Cupriavidus necator: one gene and its partners. The protein of the gene in region 1 interacts with the protein of each later gene in a pairwise test. Links are inferred from orthologs where the notes say so. Each region holds a gene or a part of one and is shown on either strand. Other genes may lie near its edges.

Region 1 (3,008 bases):
CCACGTTGCGCTGTCAGGCACACGCCCGAATGGGTGCCGGGATTATTCCTACAGGCGGGTCGTTGCCGGCCGGGAGCCCATGCCGCGCAAGGCATCAACCGCTCCTCGGGAAAACCCGCATCACACCCGCGTCTTGAAATGCCCCTACCCCGTCCCTATAATTAGCACTCGTCAGGGGTGAGTGCTAACAGCCTCCTGCGACACCTGAACATTTCTGACGGCCGTCGCCTCGGTAGCCGGCCGATTTGTGATCAAAAACTCACTTTGTATCTAGGAGTCCGTATGAATCTGCGTCCTTTGCACGACCGCGTGATCGTGAAGCGTCTGGACAACGAAACCAAGACCGCGTCCGGTATCGTGATTCCCGACAACGCTGCCGAGAAGCCCGATCAAGGCGAAGTGCTGGCAATCGGTCCTGGCAAGAAGGATGACAAGGGCAACAACATCGCCCTCGACGTCAAGGTCGGTGACCGCGTGCTGTTCGGCAAGTACGCCGGCCAGGCCGTGAAGGTGGAAGGCCAGGAACTGCTGGTCATGCGCGAAGAAGACATCATGGCCGTGGTGAACAAGTAATTCACCAACTGACCGCCACCCCGTACAGATTTCAGGAGATTCAAGAATGGCAGCTAAAGACGTAGTGTTCGGCGACGCCGCACGTGCCAAGATGGTCGAAGGCGTGAACATCCTCGCCAACGCAGTCAAGGTGACCCTGGGCCCGAAGGGCCGCAACGTGGTGCTGGAGCGCAGCTTCGGCGGCCCGACCGTGACCAAGGACGGCGTGTCCGTGGCCAAGGAAATCGAGCTGAAGGACAAGCTGCAGAACATGGGCGCCCAGATGGTCAAGGAAGTGGCTTCCAAGACCAGCGACAACGCCGGTGACGGTACCACCACCGCTACCGTGCTGGCCCAGTCGATCGTGCGCGAAGGCATGAAGTTCGTTGCCGCCGGCATGAACCCGATGGACCTGAAGCGCGGCATCGACAAGGCTGTTGCCGCCGCCGTGGAAGAGCTGAAGAAGGTCAGCAAGCCCACCACCACCAGCAAGGAAATCGCCCAGGTTGGCGCGATCTCGGCCAACAGCGACACCTCCATCGGTGAGCGCATCGCCGAAGCCATGGACAAGGTCGGCAAGGAAGGCGTGATCACGGTTGAAGACGGCAAGTCGCTGGCCGACGAGCTGGAAGTCGTGGAAGGCATGCAGTTCGACCGCGGCTATCTGTCGCCGTACTTCATCAACAACCCGGAAAAGCAGGTTGTCCAGCTGGACAACCCGTTCGTGCTGCTGTTCGACAAGAAGATCAGCAACATCCGCGACCTGCTGCCGGTGCTGGAGCAAGTGGCCAAGGCCGGCCGCCCGCTGCTGATCGTCGCTGAAGACGTCGAGGGCGAAGCCCTGGCGACCCTAGTGGTCAACAACATCCGTGGCATCCTGAAGACCGCCGCCGTCAAGGCCCCGGGCTTCGGCGACCGCCGCAAGGCCATGCTGGAAGACATCGCCATCCTGACCGGCGGCACCGTCATCGCTGAAGAAATCGGCCTGACGCTGGAAAAGGCTGGCCTGAACGACCTGGGCCAGGCCAAGCGCATCGAGATCGGCAAGGAAAACACCATCATCATCGACGGCGCCGGCGACGCAGCTGCGATCGAAGGCCGCGTCAAGCAAATCCGCGCCCAGATCGAAGAAGCGACCTCGGACTACGACCGTGAGAAGCTGCAAGAGCGCGTGGCCAAGCTGGCCGGCGGTGTTGCCGTGATCAAGGTTGGCGCTGCCACCGAAGTCGAAATGAAGGAAAAGAAGGCCCGCGTGGAAGACGCCCTGCACGCCACCCGCGCTGCGGTGGAAGAAGGCATCGTCCCCGGCGGTGGTGTGGCCCTGCTGCGTGCCCGCGCTGCGATCTCGGCACTGACCGGCGAAAACGCCGACCAGAACGCCGGTATCAAGATCGTGCTGCGCGCCATGGAAGAGCCGCTGCGCCAGATCGTGCTGAACGCCGGTGAAGAAGCTTCGGTGGTCGTTGCCAAGGTTATCGAAGGCAAGGGCAACTACGGCTACAACGCCGCTTCGGGCGAGTACGGCGACCTGGTGGAAATGGGCGTGCTGGACCCGACCAAGGTCACCCGCACCGCACTGCAGAACGCCGCTTCGGTGGCTTCGCTGATGCTGACCACCGACTGCGCAGTTGCCGAATCGCCGAAGGAAGAATCGGCTCCGGCAATGCCGGGCGGCATGGGCGGCATGGGCGGCATGGAAGGCATGATGTAATTCATCGCCGACCGACTGCCCTTACGGGCAGGCTGTCTTGAAGAACCCCCGCGGGTGCGAGCCCGCGGGGGTTTTTTCGTTCCGGGCAGCGCGACGCTCGCGCCTTGCCATGCACGAGCGCAGAAAACTCTCACCCTGATCTAAGGCTTGCCCTATTTGTGGAGCGGAAGGCGCTGGCTACATTTCTAATCGCCGCCTATTGAACCCGCGGGCAAATCCCGGATCAACCCACCTCCTAGCATGGCTGCCATGGAAAACGAAATCACTACATCGCCACGACGCTGGCTGGTTCATGCCACCGCGTGCATCAGGCGCGTGCCTTCGGTGCTTGCCTGTGCGGCACTCATGTGCCTGGCATACGCCCAGGCGCATGCTGCCTGCATGGGAACCACCGTGACCTCGCCGTTCCTGCCGGCCACGGTGAGCATCAGCAAGACCACCGGCATCGGCCAGGTGATCTCCAGCGCCACCATTACCGTAACGGTGACGTGCGACGACACCGGACTGCGGCATCCATCTACCAATGGCTGGGCCCTGAACTACACGCCGCAGACGCCGCTGGTGGCGACTTCGATCTCGCAGCAGACCTTTGCCACCGCCATGCCGGGACTGGGCTATCGCATGTACATGCCCGACGGCAACCTGATTGCACCGACCAGCTACGGCACCAACGGCGGCGACAACTTCGGTGCCAACTGCATGGGGGCGGCTTCGGGCGGGGTGCCTTGCACGATGCCGCTGGGCA
Region 2 (3,137 bases), 480 kb from region 1 along the record:
GCTGGCCGAGCTGGGCAAGGTCGGCGCGGGCCGGGTCGATGTCTTCTGTCCCGGCTTTCCGGCCGACTGCATCGAGACCCTGGAGGAAATCGCCATGGAAGGGCAGACCGAGTTCAAGGTCGCGGGCGGCAAGGATTTCCACTTCATCCCGTGCCTGAATGACGCCGATCCGTGGGTCGCGGCCATGGCCGAGATCGCGCTGCAGCACCTGCAGGGCTGGCCGCTGGCCACGCCGCATCCGCATGAACTGGAAGCACGGCGCACGCGCGCCCAGACCCGGGGAGCGGCGGCATGAATGTCGACTTTGAGCCGGATGCGCGCCAGCGCATCGACAAATGGCTGTGGTGCGCGCGCTTCTTCAAGACGCGCTCGCTCGCGGCCGAAGCGGTGGAGCGCAGCAAGGTGACCGTCAACGGCCAGCCATGCAAGAACTCGCGCGAGGTGAAGCCCGGCGACATGGTGGTGCTGGAAGCGCACCAGCAGCGCTGGGAACTGGTGGTGAAAGGCATTGCCCCGGCGCGCGGGCCGGCGCCGGTGGCGCAGACGCTGTACGAGGAAAGTGCCGAAAGCCAGTCGCGCCGGCTGGCCGACGCCGAGCGCCGGCGCCTGCAGCCGGAGCCGTCCGCGCAGATCCAGGGGCGCCCGACCAAGCGGGACCGGCGCCGCATCGACCACCTGAAGAGCTGAAATGACAATGCGGCGGCACCGGGAAGCCCCCGCTGCCGCCGCGCGCTTGGACCAGGGTCAGGTGGCGCTTATTCCTGCGTGACTTCCTGGCTGACGATAGGGACGATGTAGTGCTTGAACACCGCCTTGCCGCTGCCATACTCCGTATCGCGCGGGGTGAATGCGCCGGAAAGGCAGATAAAGACGGTCATGACCGCCAATGCGGCCACAAGGCAGAGTGTCACGACTGGCAGCTTATGCATGGCCAACCTTCCGGAAGAGGCACAAAGATGAACCATCTCCACAACCCCCGGCATTTTTGTCATTTTTATTACTGGGAATCTTAGTGATTGCGATGCAGCAAAGCAATAAGGCGTCGATTGCATATGCCTGGCCTTTGTAACCGTGTGTTTCCGCGTCACGCCAGCGCCACTCTTGAAAACCTGCGCCTTGCCACCACCTGCACGGAACACGCGCCGATTTACCACCCGCGGCCAGGCCCATGGCGGGCCGCGACAATGCATTGATACGGATCGACATGGAAGAACAGAAGCAGACGCCAACCACCCAGACGCCTACGCCCGCTGGCGATGAGGCGGCCAACGCCAGCCAGGAGGCCGGCGCGCCGGAAACCGCTGCCGTGGACGACGTGGCGGCCCAGCTGGCCGCCCTGGAAGCCAAGGCGCGCGAGCATTACGACCTGTATATGCGCGCCGTTGCCGAGGGCGAGAACATCCGCCGCCGGGCGCAGGAAGATGTCGCCAAGGCGCACAAGTTCGCCATCGAGAACTTCGCCGACAACCTGCTGCCGGTGATGGACAGCCTGCAGGCCGCGCTGGCCGACGGCTCGGGCGATATCGCCAAGCTGCGCGAAGGCGTCGAGCTGACCGCGCGCCAGCTGGCCGCCGCCTTTGAGCGAGGCAAGATCGTTGAACTCAACCCGGTGGGCGAAAAATTTGACCCGCACCGCCACCAGGCCATCTCGATGGTGCCGGCGGACCAGGAACCCAATACCGTGGTGACCGTGCTCCAGCGCGGCTACACCATTGCCGAGCGCGTGCTGCGGCCGGCTCTGGTGACGGTGGCGGCACCGAAATAAGGCCGCCTGGGGCGGCGGCGTGCCGTCCTGGATCGCGACCTGACGCCCGGTGCCGGCTGGCCCGGGCGTTTGTCATTCTGGAGCGAGCATGACCACTGAACCAGGCGCTGGCCCGGCGACATTCCCGGCCCCCCACCTCGACCACCGCGCCTTCGAGGCATTCGGCATGCGCGAGGTCGATGACGGCAGCATCGACGCCGCCATCGCCGCTGCGGGCGATGCGCTGGTGTGCGTGTTCTTCTGGGGGGAGGACTGCTTCAACTGCGAGATGGCCAAGAAGGCCATGCTGGCCAACCCCGAACCGATCCGCGCGCTGGAACTGCGCTGGCTGCATGCCAACGTCTACGCGCATCCCGGGCTGGGCCGGCGCTTTGGCCTGCATGGCATCCCGGTGTTCATGTTCTTCCGGAACGGCAAGAAGCTGGGCCGCGCCACCGGCTGGCATGGCCACGGCCAGTTTGCCGCCGCGGTGGCCAATGCGCGGCTCAAGGCCAGCGGCAAGCCGCTGGCCGGCTGAGTGGGTTCAGCGGGACAGCGCGTAGCCGATGCGGAACTGCCACGGCAGCTTGTGGTTGTAGTCCAGCAGGCTCTCGCCATAGCCGACGAAGTAGCCCGCCATCAGGTAGCCCGCGGTGCCGGGGATCAGCCGCGCCATCGGGTAGGTCAGCTGCGCGTCGACACTGCCGTACCACTTGCGCGTGCCCTTGCGCAGCGTGGCGGAGAACTCCCATGAGTCCGGGCGCCCGTAGGCAATGCCCAGGTCCATGAAACCGCGGTAGTGGGCGATGTCGGGGTTGTCGCCCTTTTCCACGTAGGCGTAGAGCTTGGGCGCGACGCGCCAGTGCCAGTCGTTCTGGTCGCCAAAGTAGAAGGTCGGCTTGACGAAGACCGTATTGATGCTGCGCGAGTCGTCGCCGTTGCGGCCATTGGATTCATGCTCCAGGCCGGCCGCCAGCGACAGCCGGCTGATGGCGTTGTTGCGCACGCCGGTATCCGACAGGTAATAGAACAGGCTGGGCCGGTAGTTGGTGTCGCGGAACGGCTTGGACTGCTCGGACAGGTCCCATAGCGAGAACTGGGTGTAGGCCACGTAGAGGTTGTCGAACAGACGCTTCGACGCCGGATCTTCGCCCTGGAAGAGGCGGTACTTGAAGCTCAGCTGGAACTTGGCGTTGGCCCCGTCATGCGCGCCGACCATGAAATACATCGGGTCATGGAACGATAGCCGGGCGCTGTCGCGCAGGTCGGCCGGAGCGGGTGCGGCAGCGTCGGCGGTGGTGACCGGGGTCACCGGTACGGCGGCTTCGGTGGCCGGCTCCAAGCCGTTCGCTGCCAGCGCCTTGCCGGCAACCGGCGGCTCAGCGGTGGCGGA
Region 3 (2,912 bases), 1.1 Mb from region 1 along the record:
AGGTCGACAACCGGCCCGGCGCCGCCGGCACCATCGCCGGCGACGTGGTCGCCAAGGCCAGCTCCGATGGCCACACCCTGTTGTTGCACCAGGCCAATATGCTGATCCAGCCCGGACTGGAGCCGGTGCCGTACGACGTCGTGCGCGATTTCACGCCGGTTGCGCGCGTGGCCACCACGCCGCTGTTCCTGGTGATCGATGCCCGGCTGCCCATGCGCACGCCGGAGCAATGGATGACCGCGGTCAGGTCGAACCCGGGCTCCTACAGCTATGGCTACGGCCAGCCGGGCAGCCCCTCCCACCTGTACGCCGAGTACGCGGTGCGCGGCATCCGCAGCGGCGTGCCGCTGGTCACCGCCAAGGGTGAGGCCGCCGTGGTCCAGGAGATGCTGGCCGGCCGCGTCAGTGCCTGTTTCTGTTCGTTTGCCGCGGTCCAGGGCCAGGTCAGAAGCGGCGGGCTGCGCCTGCTCGGGGTGACGGGCGTGGCCCGCTCGCCGCTGGCGCCGCTGGTGCCGACGCTGCAGGAGTCGGGGCTGGAAGGCTATGCCGCGGCTGCCTGGTTTGGCGTGATGGCGCCGGCCAAGACCCCGCGCGCGATCGTCGCCAGGCTGGCGGTCGAACTCGACGCGGTCATGTCCGAGCGCGAGGTGCGTTCGCGTCTGCAGGCGGCGGGGGTCACGCCGCTGCGCGATTCGCCGGAGGCGTTTGCCACCGCGATCCGCTCGGAATCTATCCAATGGCAGGTGATCCTGAAGGACGTCTCGCCGATACAGGAGCCTTGAGCAGCAAAGGGATGGGCAGGTTTGGGGGGCTAGGGCAAGTCTGAGAGGCTCCCCCGACGGGGGCATGTGGCGCGGGGCACACGGGCGCCAGCAGGGCTAGGTAGTACACCTTATAATGCGCGACTGTCCTGACCGGTGCCAACGTGACCGATTCTGCTCAAAACCTCGTCGAACTGACTGCGGTGGACTTCGCCTATGCGGACCACGGCAAGCCGATCCTGTCCGGCCTGACCATGCAATTCCCGCGTGGCAAGGTGATTGCGGTGATGGGCGGCTCGGGTTGCGGCAAGACCACGGTGCTGCGGCTGATCGGCGGCCAGGTCCGTCCTCAGGCAGGCACGGTCAGCTTTGCCGGCACCGATATCCACACGCTGGATACCCGCGGCCTGTACGCGGTGCGCCGCCAGATGGGCATGCTGTTCCAGTTCGGTGCGCTGTTTACCGACCTGTCGGTGTTCGACAATGTGGCGTTCCCGCTGCGCGAGCACACCGACCTGCCCGACTCGATGATCCGCGACCTGGTGCTGATGAAGCTCAACGCGGTCGGCCTGCGCGGCGCGCGCGACCTGATGCCGGCGCAGATCTCGGGCGGCATGGCGCGGCGCGTGGCGCTGGCGCGCGCGATTGCGCTGGACCCGGCGCTGCTGATGTATGACGAGCCCTTTGCCGGGCTGGACCCGATCTCGCTCGGGCTGACCGCGCGCCTGATCCGCAGCCTGAACGACGCGCTGGGCGCCACCACGATCATCGTCTCGCACGACGTGCACGAGACCTTCCAGATCGCCGACTACGTCTATTTCATTGCCGACGGCCGCATCGTCGCGCAGGGCGAGCCCGAGGCGCTGCGCGCCTCCACCGACCCGTTCGTGCACCAGTTCGTCCATGCCGAGGCCGACGGCCCGGTGCCGTTCCACTACGCCGGACCTTCGCTGGCCGAGGATTTCGCCGGAGGTGTGCGGTGACGGACTTCTTTATCACCATCGGCGCGGCCGTGCGCCGCAGCGTGTCGGGGCTGGGCCGCGCCACGCGCATGTTCCTGACACTGCTGGGCCTGTCGCCGGCGCTGCTGCGCCGCTTCCGCCTGGTGACCGACCAGGTCTTCTTCGTCGGCAACCTGTCGCTGGTGATCATCGCGGTGTCGGGCCTGTTCGTGGGCTTCGTGCTTGGCCTGCAGGGCTACTACACGCTGAACCGCTACGGGTCCGAGCAGGCGCTGGGGCTGCTGGTGGCCTTGTCGCTGGTGCGCGAGCTGGGCCCGGTGGTGACCGCGCTGCTGTTCGCCGGCCGCGCCGGCACCTCGCTGACGGCCGAGATCGGCCTGATGAAGGCGGGCGAGCAGCTGACGGCCATGGAAATGATGGCGGTGAACCCGCTGCAGCGCGTGATCGCGCCGCGCTTCTGGGCAGGCGTGATCGCCATGCCGGTGCTGGCGGCGATCTTCAGCGCGGTCGGCATCCTGGGCGGCTACGTGGTGGGCGTGCAGTTGATCGGCGTCGACGCCGGCGCCTTCTGGTCCCAGATGCAGGGCGGCGTCGACGTGCGCGCCGACGTGCTCAATGGCGTGATCAAGAGCTTTATCTTTGGCATCGCCGTGACGTTTATTGCCCTGTACCAGGGCTTCGAGGCCAAGCCCACGCCGGAAGGCGTCTCGCGCGCGACCACCCGCACCGTGGTGATTGCGTCGCTGGCCGTGCTGGGGCTGGATTTCCTGCTGACCGCGCTGATGTTCAGCAACTGACGCGGGCCATACCAACGACAAGACAGCGACAAGAACACTACGGGGTTGAAGAAAGAGATTCCAATGAAAAAGAACGCACTCGATTTCTGGGTGGGGCTGTTCGTGGCGGCGGGGTTCGTCGCCGTGCTGTTCCTGGCCCTCAAGGCGGGGAACATGAGCGCCTTTTCCTTCCAGGACACCTACAGCGTGCAGGCGCGCTTTGACAACATCGGCGGGCTCAAGCCGCGCGCGCCGGTCAAGAGCGCGGGCGTGGTGGTCGGCCGCGTGGCGGCGATCCGCTTCGACGACAAGACCTACCAGGCCACCGTCGAGATGAGCCTGGAGAAGCGCTACCAGTTCCCCAAGGACACCTCGGCCAAGATCCTGACATCCGGATTGCTCGGCGAGCAGTA

Evidence for each region.
Region 2: the proteins of groL (region 1) and grpE interact in binary tests that used the Escherichia coli proteins (3 or more experiments, as listed by UniProt). The link is inferred for Cupriavidus necator from one-to-one orthologs.
Region 3: the proteins of groL (region 1) and I6H87_RS08675 interact in binary tests that used the Escherichia coli proteins (3 or more experiments, as listed by UniProt). The link is inferred for Cupriavidus necator from one-to-one orthologs.

What each region holds. Positions count from the first base shown.
Region 1 is NZ_CP066018.1:750,002-753,009, reverse strand. The notes cover bases 87-2,941. They hold groL (chaperonin GroEL), read left to right. Parts: upstream 87-619; coding sequence 620-2,263; downstream 2,264-2,941. Other genes in these bases: I6H87_RS03500 (fimbrial protein), read left to right, coding at 2,645-2,941; groES (co-chaperone GroES), read left to right, coding at 283-573. In the rest of the region: more of I6H87_RS03500, read left to right, coding at 2,942-3,008.
Region 2 is NZ_CP066018.1:273,578-276,714, reverse strand. The notes cover bases 1-2,984. They hold grpE (nucleotide exchange factor GrpE), read left to right. Parts: upstream 1-1,204; coding sequence 1,205-1,765; downstream 1,766-2,984. Other genes in these bases: I6H87_RS01315 (phospholipase A), read right to left, coding at 2,289-2,984; I6H87_RS01320 (thioredoxin family protein), read left to right, coding at 1,854-2,282; I6H87_RS01330 (hypothetical protein), read right to left, coding at 756-929; I6H87_RS01335 (RNA-binding S4 domain-containing protein), read left to right, coding at 292-687; hemH (ferrochelatase), read left to right, coding at 1-295. In the rest of the region: more of I6H87_RS01315, read right to left, coding at 2,985-3,137. UniProt on the Escherichia coli protein: Participates actively in the response to hyperosmotic and heat shock by preventing the aggregation of stress-denatured proteins, in association with DnaK and GrpE. It is the nucleotide exchange factor for DnaK and may function as a thermosensor.
Region 3 is NZ_CP066018.1:1,864,006-1,866,917, forward strand. What follows is about bases 76-2,834. They hold I6H87_RS08675 (ABC transporter ATP-binding protein), read left to right. Parts: upstream 76-925; coding sequence 926-1,744; downstream 1,745-2,834. Other genes in these bases: I6H87_RS08670 (Bug family tripartite tricarboxylate transporter substrate binding protein), read left to right, coding at 76-782; mlaE (lipid asymmetry maintenance ABC transporter permease subunit MlaE), read left to right, coding at 1,741-2,520; mlaD (outer membrane lipid asymmetry maintenance protein MlaD), read left to right, coding at 2,584-2,834. Also shown: more of I6H87_RS08670, read left to right, coding at 1-75; more of mlaD, read left to right, coding at 2,835-2,912. UniProt on the Escherichia coli protein: Part of the ABC transporter complex MlaFEDB, which is involved in a phospholipid transport pathway that maintains lipid asymmetry in the outer membrane by retrograde trafficking of phospholipids from the outer membrane to the inner membrane.